Regions from separate parts of the Allobosea sp. 10N428 genome, predicted to be linked through region 1. Evidence: riboswitches for the same ligand, from Rfam matches in the RefSeq annotation. Region 1 holds a riboswitch; each other region holds the start of a gene.
What was found. Region 1 has a riboswitch for cobalamin ahead of AC1DDA_RS03105 (TonB-dependent receptor plug domain-containing protein). Riboswitches for the same ligand answer to the same signal wherever they lie in the genome.
Positions count from the first base shown of each region.

Region 2: linked by a shared signal. The riboswitch ahead of AC1DDA_RS20270 (ribonucleoside-diphosphate reductase subunit alpha) and the one ahead of AC1DDA_RS03105 (TonB-dependent receptor plug domain-containing protein) in region 1 are both predicted to bind cobalamin.
Region 3: linked by a shared signal. The riboswitch ahead of AC1DDA_RS14260 (CbtB domain-containing protein) and the one ahead of AC1DDA_RS03105 (TonB-dependent receptor plug domain-containing protein) in region 1 are both predicted to bind cobalamin.
Region 4: linked by a shared signal. The riboswitch ahead of AC1DDA_RS14545 (ABC transporter substrate-binding protein) and the one ahead of AC1DDA_RS03105 (TonB-dependent receptor plug domain-containing protein) in region 1 are both predicted to bind cobalamin.

Region 1 covers NZ_JBFTIC010000001.1:672,507-678,034, forward strand. Annotated here, with positions in the region: gene AC1DDA_RS03090 (TetR/AcrR family transcriptional regulator) at 1-238, opposite strand, end outside; gene AC1DDA_RS03095 (N-acetyltransferase family protein) at 489-1,034, opposite strand; gene AC1DDA_RS03100 (Orn/Lys/Arg family decarboxylase) at 1,049-3,418, opposite strand; cobalamin riboswitch at 3,661-3,859, shown strand; gene AC1DDA_RS03105 (TonB-dependent receptor plug domain-containing protein) at 3,983-5,528, shown strand, end outside.
Region 2 covers NZ_JBFTIC010000007.1:32,899-38,426, reverse strand. Annotated here, with positions in the region: gene AC1DDA_RS20285 (hypothetical protein) at 1-185, opposite strand, end outside; gene AC1DDA_RS20280 (isocitrate lyase) at 246-1,931, opposite strand; gene AC1DDA_RS20275 (short-chain fatty acyl-CoA regulator family protein) at 2,065-3,483, shown strand; cobalamin riboswitch at 3,592-3,793, shown strand; gene AC1DDA_RS20270 (ribonucleoside-diphosphate reductase subunit alpha) at 3,904-5,528, shown strand, end outside.
Region 3 covers NZ_JBFTIC010000004.1:33,781-39,308, forward strand. Annotated here, with positions in the region: gene AC1DDA_RS14235 (amino acid ABC transporter ATP-binding protein) at 1-254, shown strand, start outside; gene AC1DDA_RS14240 (saccharopine dehydrogenase family protein) at 247-1,395, shown strand; gene AC1DDA_RS14245 (aspartate/glutamate racemase family protein) at 1,392-2,117, shown strand; gene cobO (cob(I)yrinic acid a,c-diamide adenosyltransferase) at 2,416-3,024, opposite strand; gene cobU (bifunctional adenosylcobinamide kinase/adenosylcobinamide-phosphate guanylyltransferase) at 3,024-3,536, opposite strand; cobalamin riboswitch at 3,684-3,869, shown strand; gene AC1DDA_RS14260 (CbtB domain-containing protein) at 3,906-4,082, shown strand; gene AC1DDA_RS14265 (CbtA family protein) at 4,095-4,838, shown strand; gene AC1DDA_RS14270 (DUF1636 family protein) at 4,877-5,266, shown strand; gene cobW (cobalamin biosynthesis protein CobW) at 5,271-5,528, shown strand, end outside.
Region 4 covers NZ_JBFTIC010000004.1:91,877-97,404, forward strand. Annotated here, with positions in the region: gene AC1DDA_RS14520 (amino acid ABC transporter permease) at 1-240, opposite strand, end outside; gene AC1DDA_RS14525 (amino acid ABC transporter permease) at 237-899, opposite strand; gene AC1DDA_RS14530 (IclR family transcriptional regulator) at 1,041-1,823, shown strand; gene AC1DDA_RS14535 ((R)-mandelonitrile lyase) at 1,979-2,374, shown strand; gene AC1DDA_RS14540 (1-aminocyclopropane-1-carboxylate deaminase/D-cysteine desulfhydrase) at 2,399-3,403, shown strand; cobalamin riboswitch at 3,438-3,647, shown strand; gene AC1DDA_RS14545 (ABC transporter substrate-binding protein) at 3,921-4,952, shown strand; gene AC1DDA_RS14550 (FecCD family ABC transporter permease) at 5,012-5,528, shown strand, end outside.

The DNA of each region.
Region 1 (5,528 bases):
CTGCGCCCCGCCCTTCCGCGAGCGCAACACGCCCAGCTGCCATGCCGGCCTCGACGGCATTCGCGTTGGCATGCTCGATCAGAAATCGAAACGCGTCTTCCTTATTGCTGAAATAATTGTACAGGGTGCGCCGGGTGACATCGACGGTTTCCGCGATGGTGATCATCGTCAGATGCGCGTAACCATGGTCCAGGAACGCCCGTTCCAGACGTGATACGAGCTCTGCGCGTGTGACCATCTAGATTGCCCGGTTCTCCGCCAGATCATCGGAGTCTGCGATCAGGCGATCTGGCGATTCAGCGTATCGTCTTCTTGTCCCGATTTTCCCGGGAACCGCAATCCGCGTCTGCGACGCACGGCGCTGCGGCGGTGCACATTTGACCTATCTCATATGGATTCTCAGGAAAATCGCTCGACGCGGACGCTCCGTACCGGCTGCCAGGTCTCGATGATGCGCCTTCAGTCCTGCGCGGTGTCGAGCGACAGGCTCAACCCGGAGGGATAGGCTGCGTGGCGCCCGCACCGAGCGACCTTTGAACCATGACGCTGTCGGACCATTTTCCGTAGCGATAGGCGACCGCCGGCAGCAGGCCGACGCGAGCGAAGCCGAAGCGCTCGTGCAGCAGCAACGACGCCGTGTTCCCGGCGTCGATATAGCCGATCATCTGGCGGAAGCCGGCGGCGGCGCAGGCGTCGATCAGGGCCTGCATCAGCAGCCGCCCGACGCCGTGCCCGAGATGCTCGTGATGAACATAGATCGAGTGCTTCACCGTGAAGCGATAGGCCGGGCGTTTGCGGAACAGCACGACATAGGCATAGCCGACGACGTCGCCGCCCCGCGTCGCCACCAGATGCGGCAGCCGGCGGTTGCGCAGGTTCTTGCGCCGGTCGCGCAGATCGTCGGGCTCCGGCGTGCCGGTATCCTCCACGCCGGCCTCGATGCCGCCGCGGATATGCCGGCGATAGATCGCCAGCATCGGCTCGACATCGGTATCGCGCGAGGGGCGGATGAGGATGGGCAGGTCGCTCTCCATGGTTCGTCGCGACCTCAGCCCTGGGCCTGCTCGCTGACGACATAGGTGTGGAGGCGCACCTGGCCGGCGGCATCGACCTCGCGATAGATGCCCTGAATCTCGACATCGAAGCCGGGAAAGGCGTTGAAGCTCGCCTCGAACATCTTGAGGTAGTCGATCATCGGCTTGGCCCGCGCGCAAAGCCTTTCGCCCGGGACGATGGTGGCGATGCCCGGCGGATAGACGACGAAAGGCGTCACCGCGATGCGGTTTTCGATGGCACCGATCGGCAGGTAGTCGACATCATTGCGCACGAGGCAGCGCGCCGCGTCATGCGGCGACATCGCCATCTCCGGCAGGTGCTCGGGCGAGAACTGCCGATTCTGCAGCCTGCTGACGTCATGGTCGCGGAAGAAGCGGTGCATCTCGCCGCAGAGATCGCGCAGCCGCACGCCGGCATAGCGGCCCGGCCGGCGGCGGGAGAACTCGGGGATGGCCTCCTCGAGCAGCGCGTTGTCGTCATGCAGCTTCTTGAAGGCGACGAGACCGCTGATCAGCGTGCCGGCCTTGCTCGCCTCGACGCCCGGCGTCAGCAGGAAGAGGAGCGAATTCAGGTCGTTCTTCTCGGCGACGATCCGGTTCTCGCGCAGGAACTGCGCGACGACCGGTGCGGGAATGCCGTGCTCGGCATAGGTCCCGGTCTCGCGGTCGAAGCCAGGCGTCAACAGGGTCAGCTTGTTGGGGTCGGTCATGGCGAAGCCCGACTCCATCCGCGTGAAGCCGTGCCAGCTCGCATGGGGCGCGAGCTGCCAATAGGCCGGATGGCTTGCGAGCTGGTCGGTCGCGACCATTTCCCAGGCGACATCATGGACGGCGCCCTCGCGCGAGGCGTCGGCGATGCTGACCCGATCCGGCACGAAGGGCTCGAAGAACCAGCGCCGCTCGGGCCTCGTCTCCTTCTCCTCGAATTCGCGCCTGACCGCCCGGATCTTCTTGCGGAGCTCGATGCCGAGCCGGATCGTGTCGTCCCAGAGCACCTCTCCGGAACGGCCCTTCATCATCTGCGCGCCGACGTCGAGCGAGGCGAACAGCGGATAGAACGGCGAGGTCGAGGCATATTGCATGAAGCTCTCGTTGAAGCGCCGGTGCTCGACGCGCCGCTTCTGGCCCCTGATGTGCCGATCCTTCATGTGGATCTGGGACGCCTGGCTGAAGCTCGCGAGCTGCTTGTGCGTCGACTGGGTCGCGATGATGCCGGGGGACTCCGGGCCGAGGCCGGAGAGGCCCATGGCGAAGCGGCCCGCATAGAGCGGATGGAACTTCATGAAGCCGGCCCAGGCTTCGTCGAAGAGGATGTAGTCGCAGAGGTGGCCGATCCGGTCGAGGATCATCTGTGCGCTGTGGATCGTGCCGTCATAGGTGCACTGCTCGACCACCGCGACACGGAACGGGCGCGGCTTCTTCCAGGCGTCGGGGTCCTTGATAAGCGGATTGGTACGGATGCGCTCGCGCAGCGCCTCCTCGTCGAAGCTCTCCCAGAGCATCGGGCCGATCAGCCCCCAGGCGTTGCGCGCGGTCGGGATATAGACCGGAATGCCCCCGGCGATCAGCAGCGCGCCGTGATGGGCCGCCTTGTGGTTGTTCCGGTCGAACAGCACGAGGTCGCCGTCCGAAACCAGCGCGGCGAGCGCGACCTTGTTGGAGGTCGAGGTGCCGTTCAGGACGAAATAGGTCTTCTCCGCCCCGAAAATTTGCGCCGCTTCCTTCTGCGCCTTCAGGGCCGGGCCCTCATGGGTCAGCAGGTCGCCGAGATCGAGCACGGAATTGTCGAGGTCGTCGCGGAACACAGCCTCGCCGAGATGCTCCATGAAGACGCGTCCGATCGGGCTACGGCTGTAGAAGACGCCGCCATTGTGTCCCGGGCAGGTCCAGAGATGGTTGCCTTCCTCGGCATAATCGACGAGCGCGCCGAAGAACGGCGTCTTCAGCGTCTCGGCATATTGCTTGAGACGGCTGATCAGGCTCTTGGCGATGAAGGGCGGCGTCTCCTCCGAGAGAAAGATGTAGCCGTCGATGAAATCGAGCACCTCGACCGGCACGTCCTCGAAGCGCTTGCGGCGGATGAGCAGGATGATCGGGAAGTCGAGGCCGCGCCGGCGCATCAGATTGATCAGCGCGGCAGTCTTGCCCTCGAGTCCCTTCTTGCCCCAATCGACCACCATGCAGCCGATGGCGGCATCGGTCTGGACCGCGATCTCGGCATCTTCGAGCTTGCGCGCCTTGACGACCTCGAAGCCCGAGCGCTCGATCTCCTCGATGATCTGGTTGAAGCGGATCCCTTCGAGATCCTCGGCATCGAAATTCGGCGTCGCGAACAGAAAGGTGAAGCGCCTGAAATAATCCATGCCGTCTCCGCTGGCGTGAACTCACGACACTGAGTGAGTCTTGCGACAATCCGGCGACCAACGATGCAACTGCATCAGCGAGGTCCCGGTGCCCCATCTTTCCCCGGAATTCAGGCCAAAGATGCGCAGCCCCGGCCGGAACGTCGGCTGGCCCCAATCCTGCCTCGCCGGAGACTGTAGCAGATGATGATCTGCTGTCGCTGCAGCGCGCCAACCCGGTTTGACGCGGCCGCATTTCCGCCCTAATCGTCGCCGCGACGGTTCCTTCACGGGATCAAAAGGGAACGCGGTGCGGGCGGATTTCTGCCCCATGCCGCGGCTGCCCCCGCAACTGTAAGCGGCGAGCCTTTCGCCAGACGCCACTGGGACCTCGGACCTGGGAAGGCGGCGTGAAGGCACCGACCCGCGAGCCAGGAGACCTGCCGTCAGCCGTGGTCACACGCGAACACGTTCGGACGGGGTGCGCCGATCGCTGATTAGACTGTTTGCCGCCTCTCGCGCGGCCGATGGGAGATCGCGTTCGCGGTGACGTGCCACTGACGTCAACCGCCCGAGGTCTCCATCGTGAACGTCTTCTCTCCAGCCGCAGGACGCGGCCGCCCGCTGCTTTCCGCCTCCCTTCTCGCCCTCACCTGCTCTGCCCCTGCCCTGGCGCAAAGCGACGCCGGCCCCGTCGCGCTCGACGAGATCGTGGTCAGCGCCACGGGGACGCCGACCCCGGCGCGCGAGATCGCGAGCTCCGTCACCGTCATCACTGCGAAGGAGATCGAGCAGCAGCAGCGCCGTACCCTGCCGCAGGCGCTCGCGACGGTGCCCGGCATGAACATCGTGCAGACCGGCGGGCCGGGCGGCCAGACCTCGGTCTTCATGCGCGGCACCAACTCGAACCACGTCAAGGTGCTCATCGACGGAATCGAGGCCAACGACCCCGCGACTCCCAACCGCTCCTTCGATTTCGGCTCGATGCTGACGGACGACATCGAGCGCATCGAGGTGCTGCGCGGCCCGCAGAGCGGCCTCTACGGGGCCAACGCGCTCGGCGGCGTGATCTCGATCACGACGAAGCGCGGCGAGGGTCCACCAAAGGCAACGGCACGCGTCGAGGCCGGCTCTCACGGCACCTTCAACCAGTCTGCCGGCTTCAGCGGCGGCGACGACCGCTTCAACTACGCCTTCAACGCCGCCCACTTCCGCTCGGACGCGACCGATGTGACGCCGCCGAACCTCGTCCCGCCGGGCCGGCGCATCAACCCCAATGCCTTCGACAACTACAGCTATTCAGGCCGCGTCGGCGCTGCGCTCAGCGACACGCTGACACTGAACTGGATCGGCCGCTATCAAGACGGGCAGCTGCGTTTCACCAGCGACACCGGCTTCCCGAGCCGACCTGCGCCCTATCGCTCGCTGCAGAACTATGCCCAGGCCTTCACCCGCGGCGAGGTCGTCTGGGACCCGTTCGGCGGGCGCTTCGTCAACACCTTCGGCATCTCCTACACCAACCAGGACCGGGCGACGCGGACGGCGAACGGAACGACCGGCATCCTCGGCCTGCCCAACGCGAATCTGGGCGAGCGCACCAAGCTCGACTGGCGCGGCAATTTCGAGATCGCCAAGGGCCACAACCTGCTGATGGGCCTGCAATACGAGCGCGAGCGCCTGGATACCACGGGCCTCGTCGCCTCCAACGGCAACAAGGCGGGCTTCCTCGAATATCAGGGCAATATCCAGGACCGCTTCTTTCTGGTGGCCAATATCCGACGCGACGACGACGACAGCTATGGCGGCCACACCACCTACCGCATCGCCCCGGCGCTGATCATCCCCGGCACCGAGACCAAGCTGAAGGCGAGCTACGGCACCGGTTTCAAGGCGCCGACGCTCAACGAGCTCTTCGTCGACTATCGCCCCGGGTTCAATTTCCATGGCAATCCGAACCTGAATCCGGAAGAAAGCCGCGGCTGGGATGCCGGCTTCGAGCAGCCGCTTTTCGACCGGAAGCTGCAGTTCGGTGCAACGTGGTTCCAGAACGACATCGACAACCTGATCGTCACCAACGCCACCTTCGATTCCTATGCGAATGTCGGAAAGGCCAGAACCAAGGGCGTCGAGG
Region 2 (5,528 bases), on a different contig from region 1:
TCGCCCCAGTTGCCGCTGCCGTCATGAAAGCGGGAGGCCCGCACCAGTTCGATCGAAATGCCTGCCTCGACCGCGCGCTGGACGGCCTCATTGAGGCGGTGAACCGCATCCGCAAGGCGGTGGATGGCGCGATCCTCGGTGGAAAGTTCGGCCTTCGGGACGATCTTGAATTCCGGCTGGGACATGACGGCCTCCCTCTGGTTGATGGGGCAGAAGCCGGCGCGGGAGCGCGCCGGCCGATTGGATCAGGCGGCGGCGAACTGGTTCATGGTGTTGGCGTGGCCGCCCGCCTTCAGCGCGCGCTCGCCGGCGACCATTTCCTTGAAGCTGTCGCCGAGATCGGAGCCGACTTCGTGCTGGTGCTTCACCGCCGAGATCCCGCGCCGGATTTCCTCGCGTTGGACGGTGTTGACATAGGCCTTCATCCGGTCCGCCCCGAAATAGCCGCGGGAGAGCTCGTCGACGCTCTTCGCGGTGAGGTGGAAGGTCGGCAGCGTGATCAGGTTGTGGAAGACGCCGGCCTCGGCCGAGATATCGACCTGGAAGCAGGCGAGCCTCTCATCGGCCTCGCGCCCGAGCGCGCTGTCGTCGAAATCGGGGCCCATCAGCGCATTGTTGTCCGGGTAGTCCTCGGCCTTGATGCGACCGTCCTTCAGCCATTCGGCCCGGACCTGCTTGCGCAGGTTCAGCGTCCAGTTGAACGAGGGCGAGTTGTTGTAGGCGAGCTTGGCGCTCGGTGCCGCCTTGCGGATTTCAGCGACCATTGCAGCGATCTCGTTGACGTTGGGCGTGTCGGTCTCGATCCAGAGCAGGTCGGCTCCGCCGTCGTTGATGAAGGCGATGCAGTCCTCGATGACGCGCGCGCGCCCCGAGCCTTCCTGGAACTGGAACAGGCCGTTGGGCAGCCGTGCCGGCTTGACGAGCTTGCCGTCCTTCCAGAGCGCGACGTCGCCGTCGCGTAGCGGCGCCTCGGCCGTCACCGGCTCGGTCTTGAGCCATTTCGTATATTCCGCCGCGAGGTCGCCCGGCTGCTGGCTGACGGGGATCTTCTGGGTGAGGCCGGCGCCGAGGCTGTCGGTGCGGGCGACGACAACGCCGTCGGTCACGCCGAGCTCCTCGAAGGCGAGGCGGCAGGCGCGCAGCTTCTCGATGAAGTCCTCGCGCGGCACCGTGACCTTGCCGTCCTGATGGCCGCACTGCTTGGCGTCGGAGACCTGGTTCTCGATCTGCAGGCATGAGGCCCCGGCCCTGATCAGCTCCTTCGCGAGCAGATAGGTCGCATGCTCGTTGCCGAAGCCGGCATCGATATCGGCGATGATCGGCACGACATGGGTCTCGAACGTGTCGATGGCCGCGATCGCCTCGGCCTCGGCCTTGGCGTCGCCCGCCTCCCGCGCCGTCTTCAGCGCACGGAACAGGTCGTTCAGCGCGACCTCGTCGGCCTGGCGCAGCGAGACATAGATCTCCTCGATCAGGTCGGCGACCGCCGTCTTCTCATGCATGGACTGATCCGGCAGGTGGCCGAAGCGGTTGCGCAGGCCGGCAATCATCCAGCCGGAGAGATAGACATACGCGCCCTTGGCCGTGCCCCGCAGCCGCTTGACCGACTTGATCATCTGCTGGGCGTGGAATCCCGACCAGCAGCCAAGCGACTGCGTGAATTGCGATGGGTCGGCGTCGTAGATCGCCATGTCGCGGCGAACCACGCTCGCCATGGCGCGGGCGATGTCGAGATGCGTGTCGAAGCTGTTCTGCTGCCGCAACTGCACGATATCATCCACCGCGACGCCGCCGGGGCCGAAGCCGGAGGGATAGCGGGCCAGAAGCTCGGCCCTCAGTTCCGAATAGGTTTTGCGGGGAGCCGCCTGCGCCTTGGCGGCGGTGTTCGTCCCGCGATGTCCGGCGACTGGGTCGAAACCGATCACATCCATTGCGAAAGCCCTCTCGTTTGATAAGAATGACTCACACAATATTCGCTATTGCTGCAGCGCAAAATGATTGAAAATGTGAAATAATGCGAACGGCATAGGACCTGTTTGCGAATTTTGCGAATGGAACTTGCCTATGAAGAAGGTCTTTGCGGGCGTCCGCCTCAAGCGCCTGCGCGAAGAGCGCGGCTTGACCCAGCTCGCGCTCGCCCAGGCGCTCGAGGTGTCGCCGAGCTATCTCAACCAGATCGAGAAGAATCTGCGCCCGCTGACCGTCCAGGTGCTGCTGAAGATCAACGCGGTCTTCGGCGTCGACGTCCAGCTCTTCTCGGAAGGGGATGAGGCGCGGATGGTCGCCGACCTGCGCGAGGTCTTCGCCGATCCGGCCAATGGCGATTCCGTGAGTGTCAGCGAGATTCGCGAGGTGGTGGAGAACATGCCCGCGCTCGGCCGGGCGGTCGTCGCCCTGCATCGGCGCTACCGCAACGCGCTGGAGCGGGCCGATGCGATGGCGGGGGAACTCGGGCTCGGCAGCGGCGGCGAGGCGACCTTCCGGGCGCTGATGCCGCATGAGCAGGTGCGGGACTTCTTCTACGCGCACCACAATCATTTTTCCGAACTCGACGAAGCGGCGGAGCGCATCTTCGATACGGCGGATTTGAAGGTCGGGCAGGTAGCGGAGGGGTTAGCCCGCCGCCTCGATCGCCGGCATGGCGTCCGTATCCAACTCTCCAACGACATGGCGGGGCAGGCCCAGCGGCGCTATGATCCGAAGGAGCGCCGACTTCACCTTTCGGCTCTCCTCGATCCCGGACAGCGCGCCTTCCAGATAGCCACGCAGATCGGCTTCCTGGAAATGGAGGAGGCGATAGGGCGGCTGGCCGAGGAGGCTGCGGCCGGGGCGGCGGAGGTGCACGCGCTCGCCCGCATTGGCCTCGTCAATCATTTCGCCGCGGCGCTGCTCATGCCCTATCGCACCTTCCTCGATGCAGCGGAGGCCGAGCGCTATGATATCGACCGCCTCGCCCGGCGTTTTGGTGTCGGCTTCGAATCCGTCTGCCACCGCCTGTCGTCGCTGCAGCGGCCGGGGGCGCCCGGCGTGCCGTTCTTTTTTGTCCGGGTCGACCGGGCCGGCAATATCTCCAAGCGGCAATCCGCGACCGATTTCCACTTCTCGCGGGTGGGCGGAACTTGTCCGCTCTGGAACGTCTACGAAGCCTTCGCGCAGCCCGGGCGCATTCTGACGCAGACCGCGCAGATGCCGGACGGGCGGACCTATCTCTGGATCGCCCGCACCGTGAACGATGCGGTTGGCGGCTATGGCGACATCGGCAAGACCTTCTCGATCGGGCTTGGCTGCGATATCCGCCATGCGAGCCGCCTCGTCTATTCGAAGGGGCTCGATCTGGGCGACCCGAGCGCGGCGACGCCGATCGGCGCCGGCTGCAAGGTCTGCGAACGCTCGAACTGCCCGCAGCGGGCTTTCCCGCCGATCGGCAAGCCGCTCGCCATCGACGAGCGCATGCACGGCTTCGTGCCGTACAATGCCGTGTAAAGCCCATCATACTGGACGCTGTGGTATGCCTTCCCGGCCGAAGGCGGCGATGATCGAAAGCGCGAATGAAGGGCATAGCGACCTATTGACACCGGAACGGCGTTGACCACTAGATCTGGTGGTCGATGGTCTCTCGAATCGCAAGATCGAGAGCTAAGAGGGAACCCGGTGAGACACCGGCGCTGCCCCCGCAACTGTAAGCGGCGAGTTCGCGTCCACGATTGAGTCACTGAGACCGCAAGGTCTTGGGAAGACGGGACGAGAGCGCTGACCCGCGAGCCAGGAGACCTGCCGCGACACCATGAACGTCCACGGGCGGGGTGTCCCGGTGGTGCGCTGGCAGGTCACGATCCTCGAGGTCGTGCGCCCTTTCCAAGCGTCCGCTCTGGCCTTTGCCCCCAACATTTGGGGTTGATGCCGATGTCTCTTTCTCTCGAAGCCGAACGGCCTGCCGCCGTTTCCCTTGCCGTGAATCCTTCGGAGAGGAAGGCACCCGGCAGTGAACCCGGATATCAAGTCATCCGGCGCAACGGCGCGGTGACGCCGTTCGACCCTTCGAAAATCTCGGTCGCGCTGACCAAGGCGTTTCTGGCGGTCGAGGGATCGAACGCCGCCGCTTCGCGTCGTATCCACGAAGCCGTCGCGGAAATGACCGAGCAGGTCGTTGCAGGACTGACCCGCCGCGCCGCCACCGGCCGCACCTTCCATATCGAGGACGTGCAGGATCAGGTCGAGCTCGCGCTGATGCGCGGCGAGCACCACAAGGTCGCTCGCGCGTATGTCCTTTATCGCGAGGAGCGTGCCAGGGAGCGGGCAAGGGCGGTTGCCGAGACGCAGCCTGTCGCCTCCGCGGCGCCCTTGCTGCACATGAAGCTCGCCGACGGGACGCTCGTCCCGCTCGACGCTGCCCGCTTGGAGAAGGTCGTGCGCGAGGCCTGCGCGGGTCTCGACGGCGTCTCGGCCGAGCCAATCCTGACGGAAGCGCGCCGCAACCTCTATGACGGCATCTCGCTCGACGAACTCGCGCTGGCACCGATCCTGGCCGCGCGCACCTTGATCGAGAGCGAGCCGAACTACGCCAAGGTCTCGGCCCGCCTCCTGCTCGACAAGCTCCGCCGCGAGGCGCTGAGCTTCGTCCGCGGCAGTGCCGAGCAGGCGACGCAGGAAGAGATGGCCGCCGGGTACGGCGAGTACTTCACCGCTTATCTCAAGACCGGCATCGAGAACGAGCTGATCGATCCTGAGCTCGGCCGTTTTGACATTTCCCGCATCGCGGCTGCGCTGAAGCCCGAGCGCGATCTCCAGTTCGACTATCTCGGCTTCCAGACGCTCTACGACCGCTATTTCCTGCATGTCCGGGGCAACCGCTTCGAGCTGCCGCAGGCCTTCTTCATGCGCGTCGCCATGGGCCTCGCCATCCGCGAGATCGATCGCGAGGCGCGGTCGATCGAGTTCTACGATCTGCTCTCATCCTTCGATTTCATGGCATCGACGCCGACGCTGTTCAACTCGGGCACGCTGCGTCCGCAGCTCTCCTCCTGCTTCCTGACCACGGTCGCCGACGATCTCGACGGTATCTTCAAGGCAGTGAAGGACAACGCCCTGCTCGCCAAATATTCCGGCGGGCTCGGCAATGACTGGACGCCGGTGCGGGGCTTGGGCGCCCATATCAAGGGCACCAATGGCGAGAGCCAGGGCGTGGTGCCGTTCCTGAAGGTCGCCAACGACACCGCCATCGCCGTCAACCAGGGCGGCAAGCGCAAGGGCGCGGTCTGCGCCTATCTCGAGACCTGGCATGTCGACATCGAGGAGTTCCTCGATCTCCGGAAGAACACCGGCGACGATCGCCGCCGGACCCACGACATGAACACGGCGAACTGGATTCCCGACCTGTTCATGCAGCGGGTCGAGGCCGGCGGTGACTGGACGCTGTTCTCGCCGGATGAGGTGCCTGACCTGCACGATCTCTATGGCAAGCCGTTCAAGGCGGCTTACGAGGCCTATGAGGCGAAGGCTGCCAGCGGCGAGATCAAGGTCTTCAAGCA
Region 3 (5,528 bases), on a different contig from region 1:
TGTTGCTCGACGAGATCACCAGCGCGCTCGATCCTGAGCTCGTAGGAGAGGTTCTGGGCGTCGTGCGCAACCTTGCCGAACAGGGCATGACCATGGTCCTCGTCACCCATGAGATCTCGTTTGCGGCCGGGGTTTCCGATCGTGTCGTCTTCATGGAAACCGGGCGCATCGCCGAGCAGGGCAGCCCGGACCGCATCCTGCACAACCCGGACAACGAGCGTCTCAAGACCTTTCTCGCGCGCTTCCATGGCTGATCCGCAGGCAAGCAACGCCCGGCCCTTCAAGGTCGTCATCGTCGGTGCAGGCCGGATCGGCACGGCGCTGGCGCTCCTCCTGCGCGGAAAGCCGGAATTCGAGTTCCTGCTCGCGGACCCGACCGAGCCCGGCCGCAGGCGAGCCAAGGACCTTGCGCTGCCGCTGACGGAAGCCGATCCGGCCAACGCAGCCCAGCTCGACCGGCTCCTGACCGGGGCCGATGCCGTGGTCGCGGCATTGCCGTCCTCGGCGATGCCCATGGTGGCCGCGGCCGCCCGCCGCAGCGGAAGCCACTATCTCGACCTTGGCGATGACGGAGCTGCGCTCGAAGCCGTCCAGCGCGAGGCCAACGCCGCCGCAGGCTGCTTCATCGCGCAATGCGGCATCTCGCCGGGGCTCGTCTCGGGCCTGGTTCTCGATCTCGCCTCGCGCTGCCCGGGCCTGCCGGATATCGACGTCCGGATCGGCGCTCTGCCGCGAACGGCCGCCGGGCGCCTGGGCTACGGGCTGGTCTGGGATGTCGACGCCACCCTGCGCGAATATACGCGCGCCTCGCTTGCGCTCCTCGACGGCCGCGAGTCCGGGCTGGCGCCGCTGTCCCGCTGCAGCCCCTTGCATCTTGGATCGCGCGACTACGAGGTTTTCGTCTCGGGCGCGATCCCGGCTACGCTTCGCGAGCGCCTCGCCGGCAAGGTGGGGAATCTGACCTCGCATACCATCCGCTATCCCGGGCACGCCGACCAGATGGCGTTCCTGCTGGACGAGTTGAAATTGCGCGACCGCGTCTATCTGCTGCGCAATCTCTTCCTCAACGCGCTGCCCGAGATCACCGATGATCGTCTGCTGATCTCGATCACCGCAGCGTCTCGCGACGCGGATGGTGCGCCCCACGAACACTTCCTGCGCGAGGTCGAGCCGATAGAGATCGGCGAAGCCGCGATCGGCGCCATGCGGCGCACCGCTGCCTCCCATGTCGCCGCGGTGCTCGATCTGTTGCGCCTCGGACAAATAGGCCGCCAAGGCCTCCTTGCGCAGGAGGACATCCCTCTAGATCTCCTGCGCGAAAACCGTTTCCTTGCCTGGTTCTTCGAGACGCCGGCACCTGTCTCCGGGCGCGTTTTGCAGGGAGTGCATCCATGAACGGCTCTGGGTCCGGACGGCTGGGCGCGGTTGTGAACGATCTGAGCATCGGGGTCCTGATGCTCGACACCCATTTTCAACGCCTGCCGGGCGATATCGGCAACGGCCGCACCTGGCCTTTCCCCGTCGAGTTCCGGGTCGTCCGCGGCGCCGATCCCGCGGCCATCGTCCATGGTCGCCCGGAAGAGTTCCTCGAGCCCTTCATCGCCGCCGCCCTCGATCTCGTCGCTTGCGGGGTGCGCGGCATCGCCACGAGCTGCGGTTTTCTGGCGCTGCTGCAGCAAGAGCTGGCCGCCGCGCTCCCGGTTCCCGTCGCTACGAGCAGCCTGCTGCAGGCACCGTTGATCGAGGCCATGCTGCCCGCCGGCCAGCAAGTCGGCATCCTCACCTTCGCAGCGGAGGCGTTAACGGCACGCCATCTGGCCGCCGTCGGGGTGCGCCCCGACACTCCCATCGAGGGGCTGCCTCCGGACAGTCTGTTCCGCCAGGTCTATGGCAATCGCGGCGGCGTGTCCGACGTCGCAAAGCTCGAGGAAGAAGTCGTGACAGCCGCCCGCGCTCTGGTCCGCCGCCATCCGAATGTCGGCGCGATCCTCTGCGAATGCACGAATCTTCCGCCGCATTCGGCGGCGGTCGCTGCTGCCACCGGGCTGCCGGTCTTCGACGTCATCGGGTTCGTCGAATGGTTCGGGCATGCGATCGCGCCGCCGCGCTTCCGCTAAGGTTTGACGAGGAGCGCCGCTGGCTTTCGGCCTCGATAGTGGTTGAGGTGCTCGCCGCAAGGCGGGACCAGGCATGTCGCTGGGCGCGAGACTGCAGCGCAGATGCGGGGGTCGCGCTCGGCCTTCAGCGATGGCGTCCATCTGCGGGACTACGCAAGTTTCGTGCGGGACCGGGAGGCGGAGATGTGCCGCAGCCTCGGCATCCAGGCTCCACGGTGGCTTGCGCCACCCCGCGCCGTGTCCCGGCCTGCCGCTGCCATGGGCCAATCGGCGCGCGAGATGGGGCGGAGTGAGAGACCTAAAACTCGATGCCTTCCTGCGCCTTCACGCCGGCGGCGAAGTGGTGCTTCACCAACGTCATCTCGGTGACGAGGTCGGCCGCCTCGATCAACTCCGGCTTGGCATTGCGGCCGGTGACGACGACGTGCAGGTCGGCGCGGCGAGCGACCAGCGTCGCCACGACGTCGGCGAGCGGCAGATAGTCGTAGCGCAGGGCGATATTGAGCTCATCGAGCACCACGAGCCGGATTTCGGGATCGGCCATCAGCTCCCTGGCCTTGGCGAAGGCGCGCTCGGCAGCAGCGATGTCGCGGGCCTTGTCCTGCGTCTCCCAGGTGAAGCCCTCGCCCATGCTGTGCCAGGCGACCTGATCGCCGAAGGCTTCGAGCGCCTTGCGCTCGCCGGTCGACCAGGCGCCCTTGATGAACTGCACCACGCCGATGCGCCAGCCATGGCCGAGCGCGCGCAGGATCAGGCCGAAGGCTGCGGTCGACTTGCCCTTGCCGGGGCCGGTGTTGACGATGAGCAGCCCCTTCTCGACCGTCTTGGAAGCGACCTCGGCGTCCTGCACCGCCTTGCGCTTCTCCATCTTGGCCTTGTGGCGGGCGGCGTCTTCGGTGTCGGTCATCATTTCACTCGCATCGGCAATCCGGCGACCATGAAGACCACGCGGCCGGCGCGCCCCGCAAGCGCCTGATGCAGCCGCCCAGCCTCGTCGCGGAAGCGGCGGGCGAGCGCATTCTCCGGGACGATGCCGAGGCCGACCTCGTTGCCGACCAGGACGAGCGGGGCGGAGGCGCGCTCGCAGGCGGCGATGAGGGCTTCGCGCGCCGCGACCGTATCGCGCTCGGCGAGGATGAGGTTGGTCAGCCAGAGCGTCAGGCAATCGACAAGGATGGGCCGGCCGGCCGGCTGGGCGGCAATGGCCTCGGCCAGATCGAGCGGCGCATCGACGGTCTGCCAGCCCTCCGGGCGGCGTGCGCGATGCTCGGCGATGCGCTGCCGCATCTCGTCGTCATAGGCCTGGGCGGTGGCGATATATGTCCAGGGGGCCGGGCGAGCCTCGATCAGCGCCTCGGCATGGCGACTCTTGCCGGAGCGGGCGCCGCCGAGGACGAGGGTGAGGTGGGGCAATTCCATCGAAAAGTCCTATGCCGTCATGCTCGGGCTCGACCCGAGCATCTCCATCCGAAAGGGCGAGCCTCTTCCTGTACGAGATTCTCGGGTCAAGCCCGAGAATGACGTGTCTGCCACGGCGCACTGCATTGCACAGCGGCACGCCGATAGCTAATGATGGTCCATGACGGTGCCTCCGCAAGGAGGTGAAAAGGGAACGCGGTGAGATACCGCGGCTGCCCCCGCAACTGTAAGCGGGTGTTTCCCACCATCGGCCACTGGAGCGCTCGCTCCGGGAAGGCGGTGGGGAACATCAGACCCGCGAGCCAGGAGACCTGCCGTCGACCCGCAACGATCCAACCGGCTGCCGGCGGGGCGGCCACGGAGAGCCCTATGAACACCGCTACGGTTTCCACCACCCAACTCAGCGTCTCGGAACGCGTCAAGGCAGCAGCCGCCGCGCTCGTGATCGGCGTCGCGCTGATCTACACGACAGGCTTCGCGGCCTCGACGAACGTTCACAACGCCGGGCACGATACCCGCCACGGCCTCGCCTTCCCCTGCCACTGAGGGAAAGCATCCATGGTTACGCGTGTTCTCACGGTCAGCATTCTGGCCGGGCTTCTGGCTGGGCTGATCGTCGCCGCCCTCCAGCATGTCACCACCACCCCGCTGATCCTCAAGGCCGAGACCTATGAGGCGGCGTTGCACCTGCAGGCGCCGACGCTCGCGGCCTTCGACGGCGAGGCGAAGATCATCCTCGCGCATGGCCCCGCTGGCGATGCGCCCGGCCACGACCATGCCGAATGGAAGCCGCAGGACGGCCTCCAGCGCACGCTCTTCACCAGCGCAGTGACGATCGCGACCGCAATCGGCTTCGCCGCGCTGCTGCTCGCGGGAATGATCGCGGCCGGCGATACGATCGACCAACGTAGCGCCCTGGTCTGGGGCGCCTGCGGCTTCCTGGCGCTCGGGCTCGCCCCCGCGATGGGGCTCGCGCCGGAATTGCCGGGCGCGGCTTCCGCGGCGCTGGAGCAGCGGCAGTTCTGGTGGCTGGTCACCGCTATCGCCACCGCGCTTGGGCTCTTCCTGTTCCTGCGCTTCGAGCAGCCCTGGCTCAAGCTGCTGGCCGTCGTCGTGATCCTGCTCCCGCATGTGATCGGCGCCCCGCATCCGGCTGCGCCGGAGAGCAAGGTGCCGGCCGAGGTTGCGGCGCATTTCGCGGCTCTGTCACTCGGCATCCAGGCTGCGCTCTGGCTCGCCACCGCCTTCATGGTCGGCGTGCTCTGGCCCTGGGCCAGCCGGCGCGCCGCGCTCGCGCGCTGAAGGCAGCGGAGCCTCCGGCTCCGCGCGAAAGGCAAGTCATGTCCGAGGGCGACCTCACTATCCATGTCTGCACGGCCTGCAGGCGGGCGCGCGCCGATCTCCCGGAGGGTTACGACCAGCCGGGGCTGGCGCTCGCGGAGCGTCTCACCGCTCAACTCGCAGCAAAGGGCAGCACCATCCCGGTGCTGCCTGTCGAATGCCTCGCCGTCTGCAAGCGGCCCTGCACCATCGCGCTCAGTGCCGATGGCAAATGGACCTATCTGATCGGCGATCTCGACACCGACACCCATCTCGACGAGATCGTCGGCGCGGCGGAGGCCTATGCCGCCAGCGCCAACGGCATCGTTCCCTGGAAAGAGCGGCCGCAGTCCTTCCGCAAGGGCGTGGTCGCACGCGTGCCGCCTTTGCCGGCGCGCCAGCAAGGATGACATCATGAACGCTCCGCAAACCACGAACCTGGGCAAGACGCCCTGCACGATCATCACCGGCTTCCTCGGCGCCGGTAAGACGACGCTGGTGCGCCATCTCCTCGAGAATGCGCAGGGCAAGAAGCTCGCCGTGCTCGTCAACGAGTTCGGCGATCTCGGCTTCGACGGCGAGTTCCTGAAGGGTTGCGGCATCGCCGGCTGCAGCGACGAGGACGTGGTCGAGCTGCCGAATGGCTGCATCTGCTGCACCGTCGCCGATGAT
Region 4 (5,528 bases), on a different contig from region 1:
GCCGATCAGCGGCAGGCCGAAGAAGATCACGAACAGCCAGACCAGCAGCGGCGTGCCCTGGACGATGTGGATATAGGCCGCCGAAACCCAGCGCAGCGGCGCGAAGGGCAGGATGCGGGCGATGGCGATGAGGATGCCGATCAGCGAGGCGCCGATGAAGGCGGTGACGGTGAGCGCCAGCGTCCAGCGCGCCGCCGCGATCAGATACATCACATCGATGAGGCCGAATTCGCGGATCATCGCCTGACGAACGCCCAGTAGTAGATGCCCGCGAACAGGCCGCGGAAGGCAATCGCGAGCCCGAGATAGAGCACGCCGATGACGGTGTAGACCTCGAAGTCGCGGAAGGTGCGCGACTGCACGATCGAGGCCGCGTGGAAGAGGTCCTCGACCGAGATCTGCGAGACGACGCTGGTCGCAAGCATCAGCAGCACGAACTGGCTGGCGAGCGCCGGGAACATCGCCTTCAGCGCCGGAAACATCACGACATAGCGGAAAACCTGCAGGCCGGAGAGACCGAGCGAATGGCCGGCTTCGACCTGCGCCTTGGGCACGGCCTCGAGCCCGGCGCGGACGATCTCGGTGGTATAGGCGCCGAGATTGACGACGAGCGCGATGATCGCGGCGGTGAAACCGTCGAGCCTCAGGCCGAAGCTGGGCAGGCCGAAGAAGATCAGGAAGAGCTGCACCAGCAGCGGCGTATTGCGGATGATTTCGACATAGCTGCCGACGATCCGGCGCAGCCAGGCCGGGCCATAGACGCGGGCCGCCGCGCAGGCGATGCCGATGACGAGGCCGCCGATCATCGCCGCGGCGGACAGCAGCAGCGTGACCCAGACGCCGTCGAGGATCGATTCCCAGGCCGCGAAAACGTCACGGAACTGCAGGCCATATTTCATGCCCGGCCGCCTTGCGGCTGTCTCGCAGCGTTGTTCGAACGCGCGATATGATCAGGCCACCGCACCATCCGCCTCCCCTTTACGAGGAGGCTAGGTTTGTTTCTTATTTGATGTCAAGCTTCATATATGAAACAGGAAGATATGAGCGACCTGCCCGACTCCGAGAACGGAGACAAAAGTTCCTACGCGGCGCCCGCGCTGGAGAAGGGGCTCGACATCCTCGAGCTCCTCGCCGAGGTCGGCGAGCCGCTCTCGACGCGCGAGATCGCCGAGCGCCTCGCCCGCTCGAAAAGCGAGATCTTCCGCATGGTCTTCGTGCTGCAGCAGCGCGGCTATCTCGCCCGCGAGGCCGGCACCGACCGCCTCGCCCTGTCACGCCGATTGTTCGACCTCGGCATCCGCACGCCGGGCGGGCGCCAGCTCACCTCGATCGTGCTGCCGCTGATGGAGCGCTTCAGCGAGGATAGCGGGCAGGCCGCGCATCTCGTCGTGCTGAGCCGGGCGCAGACCGTGGTGCTCGCGACCACCTCCGGCCATCTCGACGCCAGCGTCATCGTGCGGCCGGGCTATGGAAGGCCGGCGCTCGATGCGAATTCGGGCCTGCTTATCCTCGCCTTCCAGAGCGAGACCCGGCGCCGGCAATTGATGAAGGAGGCCTCCGAGGCCGACCGCGACAAGCTGGAGAGCGACGAGACCAATCGCATCCTCGCGGAAATCCGCGCCACCGGACATCGCGTCGCGCCGAGCCGCGACATCATGGCGGTGACCGACATCGCCTGCCCGGTGATCGGCCCGAGCGGCCATGCCGAGGCGGCGATCCTCGTGCCCTGCCTGCAGCGGCACGGCATCGCGACCGATGAAGCGGCGATCCTGCTCGCGCTCAAGGCCTCCTGCCGGGAGGCGGGTTCGCAGCTCTCGCTCTGAGAAAGTCCCGATTGAGAACGCCGTTGCGACCAGCGCGAGAGGCCTTGACGGTCGCAGTCTTCGGGTGATCCCCTCCTGCCGAAACAATGGGCTTCGCGTGGCTGCCGACAGCACCGATTCCCGGTCGCCGCCGTTCAAACCATCAGGAGATCGTCATGGAGATCATGCGCGCGGGCTCGCGCCCATCCGGAAAAGGACCGGCCGACTGGTTCACCGGATCGGTCCGGATCGACCCGCTGTTCAATCCGCATGCGCCGGAGCGCGTGCAGGGCGCGAGCGTCACCTTCGAGCCGGGGGCGCGGACGGCCTGGCATACGCATCCCCTCGGCCAGACGCTGATCGTCGTCAGCGGGGTCGGCCGGGTGCAGCGCTGGGGCGGTCCGATCGAGGAGATCCGGCCCGGCGACGTTGTCTGGTTCCCGCCCGGCGAAAAGCACTGGCACGGCGCGGCGCCTTCGACCGGGATGACCCATATCGCCGTTCAGGAAGCCGAGAACGGCAAGGTCGTGGAGTGGCTGGAGCAGGTCTCCGACGACCAGTATGGCGGCTGATGGCCGGCATAGTGGGGCGAAACGATGAAGCCTGAGCTCTCCAGCCTCCTGCGCGAGGCCCGCCACGTTCTGCTCGACACTCCGACGCCGCTTCAGCGGCTGCACCGTTTCGAGGAGAAGCTCGCGCGGCCCGGCATCTACGCCAAGCGCGATGATCTGATGCCGATCGCGCTCGGCGGCAACAAGCTGCGGAGCCTTGAATACTGGCTGGGGGACGCGCTGCGGCAGAAGGCCGATATCCTCCTGGTCGGCGGCGGCGCCAGCTCCAATCTCTGCCGTCTGACGGCCGCGGCGGCCTCGCTCGTCGGGCTCGACTGCCTCGTCCTGCACAATGCGGCCGACACGCAGGAGAACCGCCAGGCCTCCTTCCTCAACCGGCTTTTCGGCGCGGAGTTGCGCTTCCTCGGACCTGTCGATGAAAGCCAGCGCAACGCGGCGCTTGCAGCGGCCGCCTCAGAACTCGCCCGGCAGGGCCGGACGCCCTACATCGTCGGCGATCCCGTGCTGGGCGCGATGGGTTATGTCCGGGCCGCCTTCGAGCTTCACGAGCAGTCGCAAGGTGAAGAAGCCCCGATCAAGCATGTCTTTCTTGCCGGCTCGATGGGGCCGACCGAGGCTGGCTTCCTCTTCGGCAACGCCCTGCTGGGGCACCCCTTCCGCATCCATCTCGTCAGCGTCGAGTATGCGCTGACGGAGCTGGCGGGGCGTGTCCGGGCGATCTACGAGGGCCTGCGGGAGCGAACGGGGCTCGACGTCGACTCGCTGGAGGCCGCGCCCCTGCATTATCACATGGGCTATCTCGGCGACGGCTGGGGCGCCCCGACTCCGGCCTCGGAAGCGGCCATCCTGAGCTTCGCGCGCACCGAGGGCATCCTGATCGAACATGTCTACACCGCGAAGACCTGCGCCTGCTTCCTCGAGCGGCTTGCCGATGGAGGGATTGCCAGCGGCGAGCCCGCTTGCATTCTCCATACCGGCGGCACCGCCGCGCTCTTCTCGCAATTCAGCCTGTTCCGGACGCTGACCTAACGTCGTATCGCTTGACGGGCTTCGGCACCGCTCTATGGTGCCGCTCGATCGAGGTTCTCCGGGTCACGCCCGGAGCTAAGAGGGAATTCGGTGAGGCGCTTCCCGCGCCAATGCCGAGGCTGCCCCCGCAACTGTAAGCGGCGAGCCCTCCGTCCATCGTCCACTGGCGCCCTGCGCCGGGAAGGCCGGGCGGATCAGGCGTCGACCCGTGAGCCAGGAGACCTGCCGCGATCGCAAGGCGTCTTTCGGGCGGGGTGTTCCGGAGGGGTGCGCGTCGGCGGCCGGCTCCAGAGCTGCGCCTTCCGGCCGTATCCATCGAAGCTCCCCCGCCTCATCTCGGAGAGCGATGAATTCCATGTCCATGATCTTCGGCCGGGCCGCCACAAAGGCCGCGACACGCTTGACGCGTCCACGTCGTGCGACCTATGAGAAATGCAACATTGTTACATCTTGTGAACATCGCGCCGAAACCTCCCGGTTTCGCCGACGCGGTGCCCGCGTCAGCCCGGTTGCCCGCATGCGTCCCGCCTTTTCGCTGCTGCCCGCCCTCTTCGCCGCCGTAGCCGGCCTTGTCCTGTTCGCCGCGCCGGTTGCCGCAGCGCCGACGCAATATCCGCTGACGCTGGAGAATTGCCGGGAGACCATCACCTTCAACGCCGCGCCCAAGCGCGTCGTCGCGATCGGCCAGACCCAGACCGAGATTCTCTACGCGCTCGGCCTCGGAGACCGGGTGGTCGGCACCGCCGTCTGGTTCTCGCCGGTGGCCAAGCCCTACGAGGCTATCAACGCCAAGGTGAAGCGCCTCGCCGACAATGATCCGAGCTTCGAGGCGGTGGTCGGGCAGGAGCCCGATCTCGTCACCGCGATGTTCGAATGGCATGTCGGGCCGAACGGCATCGTCGGCAAGCGCGACCAGTTCCACAAGGTGAAGGTGCCGACCTATGTCTCGCCGACCGATTGCGTCGGCAAGGATAATTCCGGCCCCGGCGACGGCGTGCGCAAGCAGATGTTCTCGATGGAGCTGGTCTATCGCAACATCCGCGAGTTCGGGCAGATCTTCGATGTCTCCGACCGGGCCGAGACGCTCGTCGCCGAGCTCAAGGCGCGCGAGGACAGTGCGGTCGAGCAGGTCGCGAAGCTGAAAGCGCAGGACGTCCCCGTCGTCGTCTGGTTCTCCAGCAAGGACATCAAGGGCGACGGCTTCATGGCCGGCAGGAACGGCGTGCCCGCCTATATCCTGTCCAAGCTCGGGGCGCGCAACATCATCACCACCAATGAGGAATGGCCGCTGGTCGGCTGGGAGAGCATCGCCGCCGCCAACCCGGCCGTGATCGTCACCGTGAAGATGGACCGGCGCCGCTTCCCCGCCGACGATATCGAGAAGAAGCTCGCATTCCTGAAGACCGACCCCGTTGCCAGCAAGCTCGACGCGGTGACGAACAACCGCGTCGTGATCATCGACGTGGGCGCGACCCGCGCGGGGCTCGATACGGTCGATGGGATCGAGACGCTCGCCAAGGCGATCGCCAGCTTCGGCCTCACCCCTTGAGCCACGCCGCCCACGGCCCGAACTGGCCGGCGCGGATCGGCATCGCGCTCCTCTCGCTGATGGCGCTCACCGTCTCGGTGGCGCTGGCGGTGACAATCGGCGAGATGGCGATCCCGTTCGATGTCGCACTCAAGGCGCTCGGCAACGGGTTGTTCGATCTCGGCCTGCCGGTCGGCGCGATCCAGCAGGGCGTCATCTTCGACTACCGCCTGAGCCGGGCGCTGATGGCGGGGCTATGCGGCGGGGCGCTGGCGCTGTCGGGCGTGATCCTGCAGGCCCTGCTGCGCAACCCGCTGGCCGAGCCCTATATCCTCGGCATCTCGGCCGGCGCCTCCACCGGCGCCGTCGCGGTGCTGATCCTCGGGGTCGGCATCGGCGGCATGGCGGTCAGCCTGTCGACCGGGGCCTTCATCGGCGCCTGCGCGGCGCTTGCCGTCGTCGCGCTGCTCGCGGCGGGGGCCGGCGGCGCGAGCGACCGCGTCATCCTGGCCGGCGTTGCCGCCTCGCAGCTTTTCAACGCCGCGACCGCAACCATCGTGACGACCCTCGCCAGCGCCGAGCAGGCGCGCGGCGTGA